2 regions of the Devosia yakushimensis genome follow, and region 1 is predicted to be linked to the other one. Evidence: predicted binding sites of a transcription regulator. Region 1 holds the regulator's gene; the other holds the start of a gene.
The links. The regulator PhoB, encoded in region 1, activates phosphate uptake and scavenging genes when phosphate is short. The targets are predictions, from matches to a motif close to TGTCATNNANCTGTCAT.
Positions count from the first base shown of each region.

Region 2: a site for PhoB is predicted at 3,196-3,212, ahead of QQL79_RS20710 (DUF2794 domain-containing protein). Genes of this name have one in related genera too.

Region 1 covers NZ_BSNG01000001.1:713,900-719,433, forward strand. The annotation lists gene QQL79_RS03400 (aldehyde dehydrogenase family protein) at 1-1,230, shown strand, start outside; gene QQL79_RS03405 (DMT family transporter) at 1,602-2,024, opposite strand; gene QQL79_RS03410 (DMT family transporter) at 2,021-2,506, opposite strand; gene phoB (phosphate regulon transcriptional regulator PhoB) at 2,809-3,510, opposite strand; gene phoU (phosphate signaling complex protein PhoU) at 3,514-4,224, opposite strand; gene pstB (phosphate ABC transporter ATP-binding protein PstB) at 4,254-5,036, opposite strand; gene pstA (phosphate ABC transporter permease PstA) at 5,110-5,534, opposite strand, start outside.
Region 2 covers NZ_BSNG01000004.1:37,099-42,632, forward strand. The annotation lists gene thpR (RNA 2',3'-cyclic phosphodiesterase) at 1-211, opposite strand, end outside; gene QQL79_RS20690 (Bax inhibitor-1/YccA family protein) at 416-1,186, shown strand; gene QQL79_RS20695 (GNAT family N-acetyltransferase) at 1,288-1,785, shown strand; gene QQL79_RS20700 (P-loop nucleotide/nucleoside kinase family protein) at 1,789-2,277, shown strand; gene QQL79_RS20705 (GNAT family N-acetyltransferase) at 2,258-2,764, opposite strand; gene QQL79_RS20710 (DUF2794 domain-containing protein) at 2,787-3,140, opposite strand; gene QQL79_RS20715 (DUF1223 domain-containing protein) at 3,475-4,209, opposite strand; gene acnA (aconitate hydratase AcnA) at 4,363-5,534, opposite strand, start outside.

The sequences.
Region 1 (5,534 bases):
ACCAGCCAGGAAATCATCGCGCGCAAGGCCGAGCTGGGCGAACTGCTGAGCCGCGAAGAGGGTAAGACCCTGCCCGAAGGCATTGGCGAAGTGACGCGCGCGGCGCAGATTTTCGATTTCTTCGCCGGTGAAGTGCTGCGCCTGGCTGGCGAAGTGCTGCCCAGCGTGCGTCCGGGCGTGGGTGTCGAGATCACGCGCGAGCCGATCGGGGTGATCGGCATCATCACGCCGTGGAATTTCCCGATTGCCATTCCGACCTGGAAGATTGCCCCGGCGCTGGCCTATGGCAATACCGTGGTGATCAAGCCAGCCGATCTGGTGCCCGGTTCGACCTGGGCCATTGTCGATATCCTGGTGCGCAACGGGCTGCCCAAGGGCGTGCTCAACCTGGTGATGGGCAAGGGTTCGGTCGTAGGCCAGACCATTCTCGACAGCAAGGATGTCAACGCCATTTCCTTCACCGGTTCGGTGGGCACCGGCAAGCGCGTTGCGGCTGCCTCGATCGAGCATAATCGCAAGTTCCAGCTCGAAATGGGTGGCAAGAACCCGACCGTGGTGCTGGATGATGCCGATCTCAAGGTGGCGGTCGAAAGCGTGGCACAGTCGGCCTTCTTCTCGACCGGGCAGCGCTGCACGGCCTCTTCGCGCGTGATCGTGACCGAGGGGATCCACGACAAGTTCGTCGAGGCGTTGGCCGAGCGCACCCGCAACCTGCGGGTTGGCGATGCACTGGCCAAGGATACGGAAATCGGCCCGGTGGTCGACCCCAGCCAGCTCAAGCAGGACACCGACTATATCGCCATCGGCAAGGCCGAAGGCGCCAAGCTGGTGGCCGGCGGCGAGCTGGTGAAGGCTGCGACCGAGGGCTATTTCCTCCAGCCGACGCTGTTCACCGAGGCGACCAATTCCATGCGGATTTCGCGCGAGGAAATCTTTGGGCCGGTGGCTTCGGTCATCCGGGTGAAGGACTATGAAGAAGCGCTGGCGACGGCCAATGACACCGAATTCGGTCTCAGCGCCGGTATCGTCACCACCTCGCTGAAATATGCGACGCATTTCAAGCGCAATGCTGAAGCCGGCATGGTGATGGTCAATGTGCCGACGGCAGGTGTGGATTTCCACGTACCGTTCGGCGGCCGCAAGGGCTCGAGCTACGGCGCGCGCGAGCAGGGCAAGTATGCGGCTGAGTTCTTCACCGTGGTGAAGACGGCTTATACCGCCGCTGGTTGATTGGTACGCATTTTGTTGCATCCTTGGGGCTCCGCTTTTGCGGGGTCCTTTTTTTGCGTGCGGAAGCGCCGCCTGGTGCGGTTATCGAATAGACGGACGGACCCCGAGGCGGCATTTGCCTCGAAAGTGATTAGTATGAGACGCATGCCGCCTCGGGGTGCCGGGACTTTATCGGACGGCGCGATCGCAGACCCCAGCGTTTGCCGTAGCGCCCGCCCGATTGCCTTGTCCGCTCGACCCGGAGCAGAGCGCGACCCCCACTCCCCCGGCTGGCCTCCGGACGCTCGTCGCTGCAGCGCCGCCCGTATCCCGGAAGATGGAGGCAGTATGCGGGAGGTTTTGGTGGCGGGGATAAGAGGGATAGATTGGGGCTACCGCCGCCGCTGTGTCAGCGCCATGCCGCCCAGGATGAGCACTACTCCTAGCGCGCTGGCCCAAAGGGTCGAGGGGGCACCGCGGGCGAGGTCGAGCAGGACGCCGGAAACCATCTGGCCGCCGATGACCAGAAGAGCGGTGTTGACTGCGCCGATACGGGGAATGAGCCAGCTGCCGGAGGCGACGAAGATGACGCCGATGGGGCCGCCGATATAGGCGTGCCAGGGGGCGTCGGCCGCTCCGGCCGGGATCAGGCCGCCAATGGCGAGGCCCAGCGCGGTAAGCGCGACGAAGCCCACAAGGTGGTTCCAGAACGAGGCGATCAATGGGGAGCTTGAAAGGGCTAGGCGCCCATTGAGCTGGCGGCTGAGGCCGACCAGAAGCCCGGCCAGCACGGCATAGAGGATGGGGACGATCACGGGCGTCCTCCCATGCCGACAAGGATGATCAGGGCACTGCCGGCCAGGATCAGGAGCACGGCAGCGAGATCGCGCCATTCGAGGCGGCGTTTGGGCAGGCCGAACAGGCCCCAGCGGTCGGCAGCGAGGCTGAAAACGACCTGGCCGGCCAGACCCAGAGCCAGCGTTCCGGCCAAGGCAAGCGGGGAGTTTACCGTGGTGGAAGTCAGCATGACCGTGGCGGCGCCCGATATGCCCCCGAGATAGGCCCAGAGTGGCGCGCGAGGTTTTGGTTCGGAAGCGGCAGCCGGACGGTGGCGGTAGAGCAGGGCGAGGAAGACGAGAGCGGCGACGGTACCGGTGCCATGCGCTGCCCAGGAGGAGAAGAGGGCATTGCCGTAGCGGCCCAGTTCGCCGTTGAAAAAGACCATCAACGTGAGCAGGCCGCCGGTGCCGAAGGCGATCAGCAGGTGCAGCGGGTTGAGCCGGGATGTGGAGGACATTACAGGCGACTCGAGGGAGGGCGGTGGGGGGATGGTAGCATGGGCCCTTTTGTGGGGTAGTGGTTACCATCGAGCCTTTGTGGCTTCCCTCACCCCTCCCTGGCCCTCCCCATCAAGGGGAGGGTGACATCGAGTTGCTGGGATTTCTGTTCCTACGTGGCCATTGGAGTACCCCCTCCTAGCCTCCCCCTGATAGGGGGAGGGACTGGCCGGTGGGGGTGCGCTGTGGCCTGCCGTTTCTATGCGCACAAACGAAAATCCCCGCTTTCGCGGGGATTTCGTAGTGAGGATGCTTTTGGGGGTCAGGCGACTTGGGCGAAGCGTTCGTCGAAGGCGTAGCCGGCGCCGCGGACGGTGCGGATAGGGTCGGATTCGCGGCCGCGATTGATGGCGCGGCGGAGACGGCCGATATGCACGTCGACGGTGCGCTCATCGACATAGACATCGTTGCCCCAGACGCCATCGAGCAATTGCTCGCGCGAATAGACTCGGCCGGGATGGCGCATGAGATATTCGAGCAGGCGGTATTCGGTGGGGCCGAGATGGACGTCGCGATTGGCGCGGCGGACGCGGTGGGTGGTGCGGTCGAGCTCGAGATCGCCGACCTTGAGGGCGGCCGTTACCAGATTGGGATTGGCGCGGCGCAGCAGGGCATGAATGCGGGCGATCAGCTCAGGCACGGAGAAGGGCTTGACGATATAGTCGTCGGCGCCGGTCGAAAGACCGCGAACGCGCTCTTCCTCTTCGCCACGGGCGGTGAGCATGATGATCGGCACGCGGGCGGTTTCCTCGCGAGCACGCAGGCGCCGGCAGAGTTCGATACCCGAAATCTCCGGCAGCATCCAATCGAGCAGGATGAGGTCGGGCAGCTTTTCGTGGATCTGGCTCTGGGCCTCATCCCCGGTTTCCGCGGTGACGACGCGGAAACCTTCGGCTTCGAGATTGTAGCGCAGGAGGATGGCGATATCGCCTTCGTCCTCGACGACGAGAATAGTTGCCGGCATGGGCTAGGCCTTGAGCTGGGTACGATGCAGCTCCACCACTTCGGATGTGAGCTGCTTGCCAGTCTGCAGGTAATAGGCGCGTTCTGCGATATTGGTGGCGTGGTCGCCGATGCGCTCGAGGTTCTTGGCACAGAACAACAGGTGAGTGCAGGGCGTGATGTTGCGCGGATCTTCCATCATGTAGGTGAGCAATTCGCGGAACAGGGAGGTGTACATGGCGTCCACCTCGTCGTCGCGATTGCACACTTCGATGGCGCCGGCGGAGTCGCGGCTCGAATAGGAGTCGAGAGCATCCTTGATCTGGCGGAGGACCAGATTGGTCATGTTCTTGACGCCGTTATAGAAGGTCGGCTGCAGGTTGAGGCCTTCGAGCTTGAGCGAGCGGCGGGCCAGCTGCTTGGCCATGTCGCCGACACGTTCGAGATCGGAAGCGACATGGATGGCGGTGATGATCGAGCGCAGGTCGGACGCCATGGGCTGGCGGCGGGCGATCATGGAGACGGCCATGTCGTCGATCCGGCGCTGCATGTCGTCGATGCGCTGATCGGCGATGATGGTGAGATCGGCCAGCTCACGGTCCAGGCGCAGCAGCGCCTTGGTGCCGTTCTCGATGGCGACCTCGACCTGACCGCCCATTTCGGCGATCGACTGGGCCAGGGCGACGAGCTCGTCATTGTAGGACGAGACGATATGTTCGGGGCCGGAAGTGGGCATGTCGTTGTCTCTCTTGGTCCGGGGTTCGATCAGCCGATGCGGCCCATGATGTAGTCCTGGGTCTGCTTGTTGACCGGATTGGTGAAGATGTCTTCGGTGACGCCTTCCTCGATCAGATTGCCCAGGTGGAAGAAGGCCGTGCGCTGGCTGACGCGGGCGGCCTGCTGCATGGAGTGCGTCACGATGACGATGGTGTAGTTCTCGCGCAGCTCATCGATCAGTTCCTCGATGATGGCGGTGGCGATGGGGTCGAGGGCCGAGCAGGGCTCGTCCATCAGGATCACTTCGGGGCTGACGGCGATGGCGCGGGCAATGCAGAGGCGCTGCTGCTGGCCACCGGACAGGCCGGTGCCGGGTTCGTTGAGGCGGTCCTTGACTTCCTCGAACAGGCCCGCCTTGCGCAGGGAAGATACCACGATCTCGTCAAGGTCGGTCTTGGAGCGGGCCAGGCCGTGAATCTTGGGGCCATAGGCGACGTTGTCATAGATCGACTTGGGGAAGGGGTTGGGCTTCTGAAACACCATGCCGATGCGGGCGCGCAGTTCCACGACGTCGAGGCTGGGATCGTAGATGTTCTCGCCATCCAGCTCGATCAGGCCGCCGACCTTGGCACCTTCGATGGTGTCGTTCATGCGGTTGATGCAGCGCAGGAAGGTCGACTTGCCGCAGCCCGAGGGGCCGATGAAGGAGGTGACAGCACGGTCGGGAATGTCGATCGAGATGCCGTGCAGGGCCTGCTTGGCGCCGTAATGGACGGTGACGTCCTTGGCGTGCAGGCGGATCGGGCGTTCGAGTGCGTCTGTGGGATTCATGGTGGAGTTCACAGTCTGGTGGGTCATTTTAACCTTGCCGGCGAGCATGTCCATTTGGAGCTGTTCCTTCTCACTATGCGCGCTTTTCGAGCTTCGAGCGGAGATAAATCGCGACGCCGTTGAGCATGATCATGACGACGAGAAGCACCATGATCGCGGCGGCGGTGCGGGGTTCGAAGAAATTGCGGTTTTCATTGCCCTGCCAGAGATAGATCTGGACCGGCAGAGCGGTGGCCTGGTCGAGCGGGGTGGCGGGCACGGCGGCGACGAAGGCCTTCATGCCGATCAGCAGCAGGGGAGCCGTTTCGCCCAGCGCATGGGCAACGCCCAGGATGGTGGCGGTCAGGATCGAGGGGAAGGTGACCGGCAGCACGTGATGGAACACCATCTGCGTCTTGCTGGCACCCATGCCGAGCGCCGCCTGGCGCAGGGCGGGGGAGACGCCGAGAAGCGCACCGCGGGTGGCGATGATGATGGTGGGCAGGGTCATCAGGGTCA
Region 2 (5,534 bases), on a different contig from region 1:
AGCGGATGGAAAAGCGCAGCGAATTGGACAGCCGGTCGAGACTATCGACCACTTCATTGGCCGTCTGGTAATCGACATCGCCAATAAAACGGAGCGTGATATGATAATTTTCCGGATCGATCCAACGCGCCCCGGTCAACCCGCCCCGCTTAAGCGAGAGGGCAAATCCCACATCGGCCGGGATTTCGAGGCCGGTAAAGAGCCTGGGCATCGGCTCCTCCTCTGATAGATCAGACAGGCGATTCGCCCGATGACCCTAACACAAGCGCGTCATGTCGCCAGACGAAACGTCGCGGCGCTCCGTTCGGCCTTGTAAACGACTGGCGGGCCATCCATATTGTGCTGCAAGTGGCCAACATAATGCCCACCGGCGGTGCAAAAGGACCGCGCCATCAATTGGGAAAGGAAACCGACTATGGCTGAATATGACCGTCAGACCCTCAATGCGCGGGCCGGCTCGGCCTTGGCCATCGACGAGGGCCTGCGCAGCTACATGCTTCGCGTCTACAATTACATGGGTGTTGGTCTTGTCGTGACGGGCCTGGCGGCCTGGTTTGCCGCCGCTGCCGCCATCACCACCAATCCGGATGCCGCCGTGGGCCAGCTGGCCAATGGCCAATATGTGACCCAGTGGGGCTACTTGCTCTATGCAAGCCCGCTGCAATGGGTCGTGATGCTGGCTCCCCTGGCCTTCGTGCTGGTGCTGAGCTTTGGCATCAACAAGCTCTCCGTGCCCGCCGCACAGGGCGTGTTCTGGGCCTTTGCCGCCATTATGGGCGTGTCGCTGAGCTCCATCTTCCTGGTCTATACCGACGCTTCGATCGCCAAGGTGTTCTTCATCACCGCCGCGACCTTTGGTGCCATGAGCCTTTACGGCTACACCACCAAGCGCGACCTGACCCAGATGGGCAGCTTCCTGTTCATGGGCCTGATCGGCCTGATCATCGCTTCGGTGGTCAATATCTTCATGCAGTCCTCCATGCTCGAATTCGCCATCTCGGCGGTCGGCGTGCTGATCTTTGTGGGCCTCACCGCCTATGACACGCAGAAGATCAAGGAAGGCTATTCGGAGGCCCATGGCGCCGACGTGCTGGCCAAGGGCGCTATCATGGGCGCACTGAGCCTCTATCTCGACTTCATCAACCTGTTCATGATGCTGCTCCGCCTGTTCGGCAATCGCGAGTAAGCCTCAGCTTCCTTGATCGGACGATCAAGGAATTTGGTTGGACGACCGATCGGACCGCATCCTAAAAGGGATGCGGTCCTTTTCTTTTGCCGAGCTCTGCCGTGTCCACCCCCATACTGCGCCCCTTCGCCTGGGCCGACGTGCCCGCCATCACCGCCATCTACCGGCACTATGTGGACAATACCGCGATCACCTTCGACACCGAGGCGCCCAGCGAGGCGGCCATGGCCGAAAAATTCGCCCATCTGATCGCGCTGGGCCATCCCCTGATCGTGGCCGAACAGGATGGCAAAGTACTCGGCTACGCCTATGCCAGCTTCTACCGCCCCCGCGCCGCTTACCGCTTCACCTGTGAGGATTCGATCTATCTCGATCCCGCCGCGACCGGGAAGGGGCTGGGCAAGACCCTGCTGACCGAGCTGCTGGTCCAGTCCCGCGCCTTTGGCTTCAAGCAGATGCTGGCGGTCATCACTGCCGACACGGCCAATTCCATCGCCATTCACGAAAAGTTCGGCTTCACCCATGTCGGCCGCTACGAGGCAGTCGGCTATAAGTTCGACCGCTGGCACGATATCGTGCATCTGCAGCTGTCACTCTGATCCATGACCACGCTGCATCTCATGGTGGGACTGCCCTGCTCGGGCAAAAGTACGCGGGCAAAGCAGCTCGAGGCCGAGCTTGGCGCTCTGCGGCTGACGCCCGACGAATGGCATATTACCCTGTTCGGGAACGACGCGACCGACCCGGACCATGACCGGCGCCATGATGCGGTGGAAGCGCTGATGTGGCGCGTTGCCAGCACGGCACTGGCCAAGGGTGTCGACGTCATCCTCGATTTCGGATTCTGGGCCCGCGTCGAGCGCGAGGATTTTGCCGCCCGCGCCGCCGCCCTGGGTGCGGCGACAAGAATCCACTTCATGGACGTTTCCCGCCAAGAGCTATTGGCGCGCCTGGAACAGCGCAATGCCCAGGCGCCGGAATACGCCTTCATCATCACGGCAGATGACCTGCTGGGCTGGCTGGCGCGCTTCGAGGCGGTGACGGCCGACGAGCTTGCAACGATCGCAGCGATCAGCAGCCAAACTCGGTAGTGCCGCTATATCCCTCATCCAACAGCGTCTTGCGCATGGGATAGCCATTGACCACCCGGCCGCTGGCCTGCGGGCCATCGGCCTGCCAGCCCTGGCTTTGGTAGAAACTACGCGCTGTTCTGGTGCTTTCGAGCCGCCCTTCCCGATGCCCTAGTGCGACAAGCGCGGCTTCCAGATGCGCCAGCATGGCCTTGCTGACCCCGGAAAAACGCGCTTTCGGAGCGACATAATTGAGCGTGATCTTGCCGTCCTGGCTCACGGCGCCGACAGCCAGCACAGCGCCGTCGCGCTCGGCCACGTAAAAATCCTGCTCGGGATTGGCCAGCATGGCGGCAACGCCCGCCTCGCTCTTGTTGCGCGTCCAGGCGGCGATGGCGTACGGCTTTCCGCCATGGTCGGCGACACAGAGTTCAGTGATCGAGGCGGTCAATATCACGCTCATTGCCGGGATGTCGGCCTGCGTGGCGCGGCGAATGGTCAGGCTCATGCGCAGACCAGGACCCAAAAACTCACCCCACCACCACCAATTGCGGATCGAGCACGCGCAGAACCTGGGCCAGGTCGTGCCCGCGCTTGAGAATGCGGCCCTGCTGGTTGGTGACCGAATATTGCCCTTGCCGGTTGCGCAGCTTGGGGGACTTCTCGACGATGAAGAGCGGCCGTTCGGAGACACGGGCATAGATGGAGAACACGGCCCGCTCGCGCAGGAAATCCATGGCATAGTCGCGCCACTCGCCTAAGCTCACCTTGCGGCCATAGACCGACAGGATGAGCATCAGCTCGCGACGGTCGAAGGCGACGATGGGAAGGGCCCTGGCTTGTGGCGCGCTCGCGGGCGCCTCTCCGGAATGGACCAGAGCCAGGCTGACCGACTTGTCATGCGGCGTACGGCCCTGCACCGGTTACGCTCTCTCCGCTTGTCAACGCAATGTCATGATTGCGGTATTTGCGCTTTCGCGCAAGGGTCCGCGCCCGGGCATTTGGCACTGGGACCAAATACCTAAGTTTGAACACAGTTTCTCCCTCACAGCGCCCGATTGGCCGATCAGTCTGTGACCATTGCCTCCAGTGGTTGGCAACCGGACCGAACGAGCCCCCAAACCATGACGTCCGGTTGCCAACCGTCCTTTAGTTGACCAGTCAGCTATCTCCCGCTCCTGCCCCCAGGAGCGGGAGTTTCTTTTTGTGCCTCCGGCGCTAGCGTTCGAACGCGGCGGCCCCCAGGATCGGCCCCGGCAATCCGTTATTTTCCTGCTGCACGATAACGGCCATGCCGGTATTTTCCGCCAGCATCTCGGGCAGCGGCAATTTGAGGTCCGCGCCCGTATCGTTTTCCCACATGCCCAGCGCCTGCCGCCCGGTCACCACCTGGGTATAGACCATGGTCTTGCCGGCATTCTCACCCTTGTCGATCGCCACATCCGCGCGGTCGAGATAGGTCACCAGCCACACCACGGCATCGGAATAATTCGCATCTGGCGGCACGGCGATCTTGAGCATGTCGCCCTGCTTGGTAATGGCGACATCGAGCGGCAGACTGGCCGTGTCGAGCGCGCCATGCACTTCGCTGCGGCGCGACCCGACCACGCCCTTGTCGCCATTGACCACCATTTGCGGGGTATAGATGCGCGAGGAGCCCCAGCTTTTGGCATAGGCGCGCTGGCGGTCGGAATAATCGGCTTTGCCGAACGTGTCTTCCCAGCCGACGTAGTCCCAATAGTCGACGTGATAGGCGAGCGCGATGACGTCGCCCTCCTCGGCCAGGCTCGTGAGCAAGGCATCGGCCGGCGGGCACTGGGCGCAGCCTTGGCTCGTGAACAATTCCACCACCGCCTTGGGGCGGTCGCGCACTTTCTCCGCGCCGGCCGGAAGGGCCAGAACGGCAAAAGCGACAATGCCGAGAACCGGTGCAAGGAAGGAACGGGATATCATAGGGCAAACTTGTAAGCTGGCGCCTGCAAGCCCCGCTAGTCAAAAGAGGGTGAGAGCGGGCAAAAACGCCCCAAGAGTTTCCTTGATGCCACGCTCAAAGAAAATGGCGGCCCCGGGGGACCGCCATTTCCGGTTCAGCAATGCAGGCGGTGATTACGCCGCGACGAGGCTGCGCAGCACGTAATGCAGGATGCCGCCATTCTTGTAGTAATCGAGCTCATTGGCCGTATCGATGCGGCAGCGGGTCTCGACATTGAGCACGCTTCCATCGGCGCGGGTGATCTTGACGGTGACCATGGCGCGCGGCGCGATCTCGGTGACGCCTTCGATATCGATCGTCTCGGTACCGTCGAGCCCCAGGCTCTGCCAGCTCTCGCCATCCTTGAACTGCAGCGGGATGACACCCATGCCGACCAGGTTGGAGCGGTGGATACGCTCGAAGGACTGGGCGATCACGGCGCGCACGCCGAGCAGGTTCGTGCCCTTGGCCGCCCAGTCACGCGAAGAACCGGTGCCATATTCCTTGCCGGCAAAGATCACCAGCGGCGTGCCGGCGGCCTGGTAGGCCATGGCAGCATCATAGATCGCCATCTGGCTGCCATCGGGGCCCTTGGTATAGCCACCCTCGACGCCATTGAGCATCTGGTTCTTGATGCGGATATTGGCGAAGGTGCCGCGCATCATCACTTCGTGATTGCCGCGGCGGGCGCCATAGGAATTGAAATCGCGCGGGGCGACCTGGCGTTCTTCGAGATACTTGCCGGCCGGGGTCGAAGCCTTGAACGAACCGGCCGGGGAAATGTGGTCGGTGGTGATCGAATCAAGGAACAGGGCGAGCACCTTGGCCTTTTCGACATTGGTGATGGGCTTGGGCTCCATCGACATGCCATCGAAATAGGGCGGGTTCTGCACATAGGTGGAGCTTGAATTCCACTTATAGGTCTCGCCGCCATCGACAGCGATGCCCTGCCAATTGGTGTCGCCCTTGAACACGTCCGAATAGCGGGCGCGGAACATTTCGGCGGTCACGTGCTTGCGCACGATCTCGGCGATCTCGTGGTTGGAGGGCCAGATATCCTTGAGATAGACCGGCTGGCCATTGCTGCCGATGCCCAGGGGCTCGGTGGTGACATCGACATTAAGCGAACCGGCCAGTGCATAGGCCACCACCAGCGGCGGAGAGGCCAGGTAATTGGCGCGCACGTCGGGATTGACACGGCCTTCGAAGTTACGATTGCCCGACAGCACCGAGCAGGCGACCAGCTTGTTCTCGTTGATGCAATCGGAAATGGCCTGCGGCAGCGGGCCGGAATTGCCGATACAAG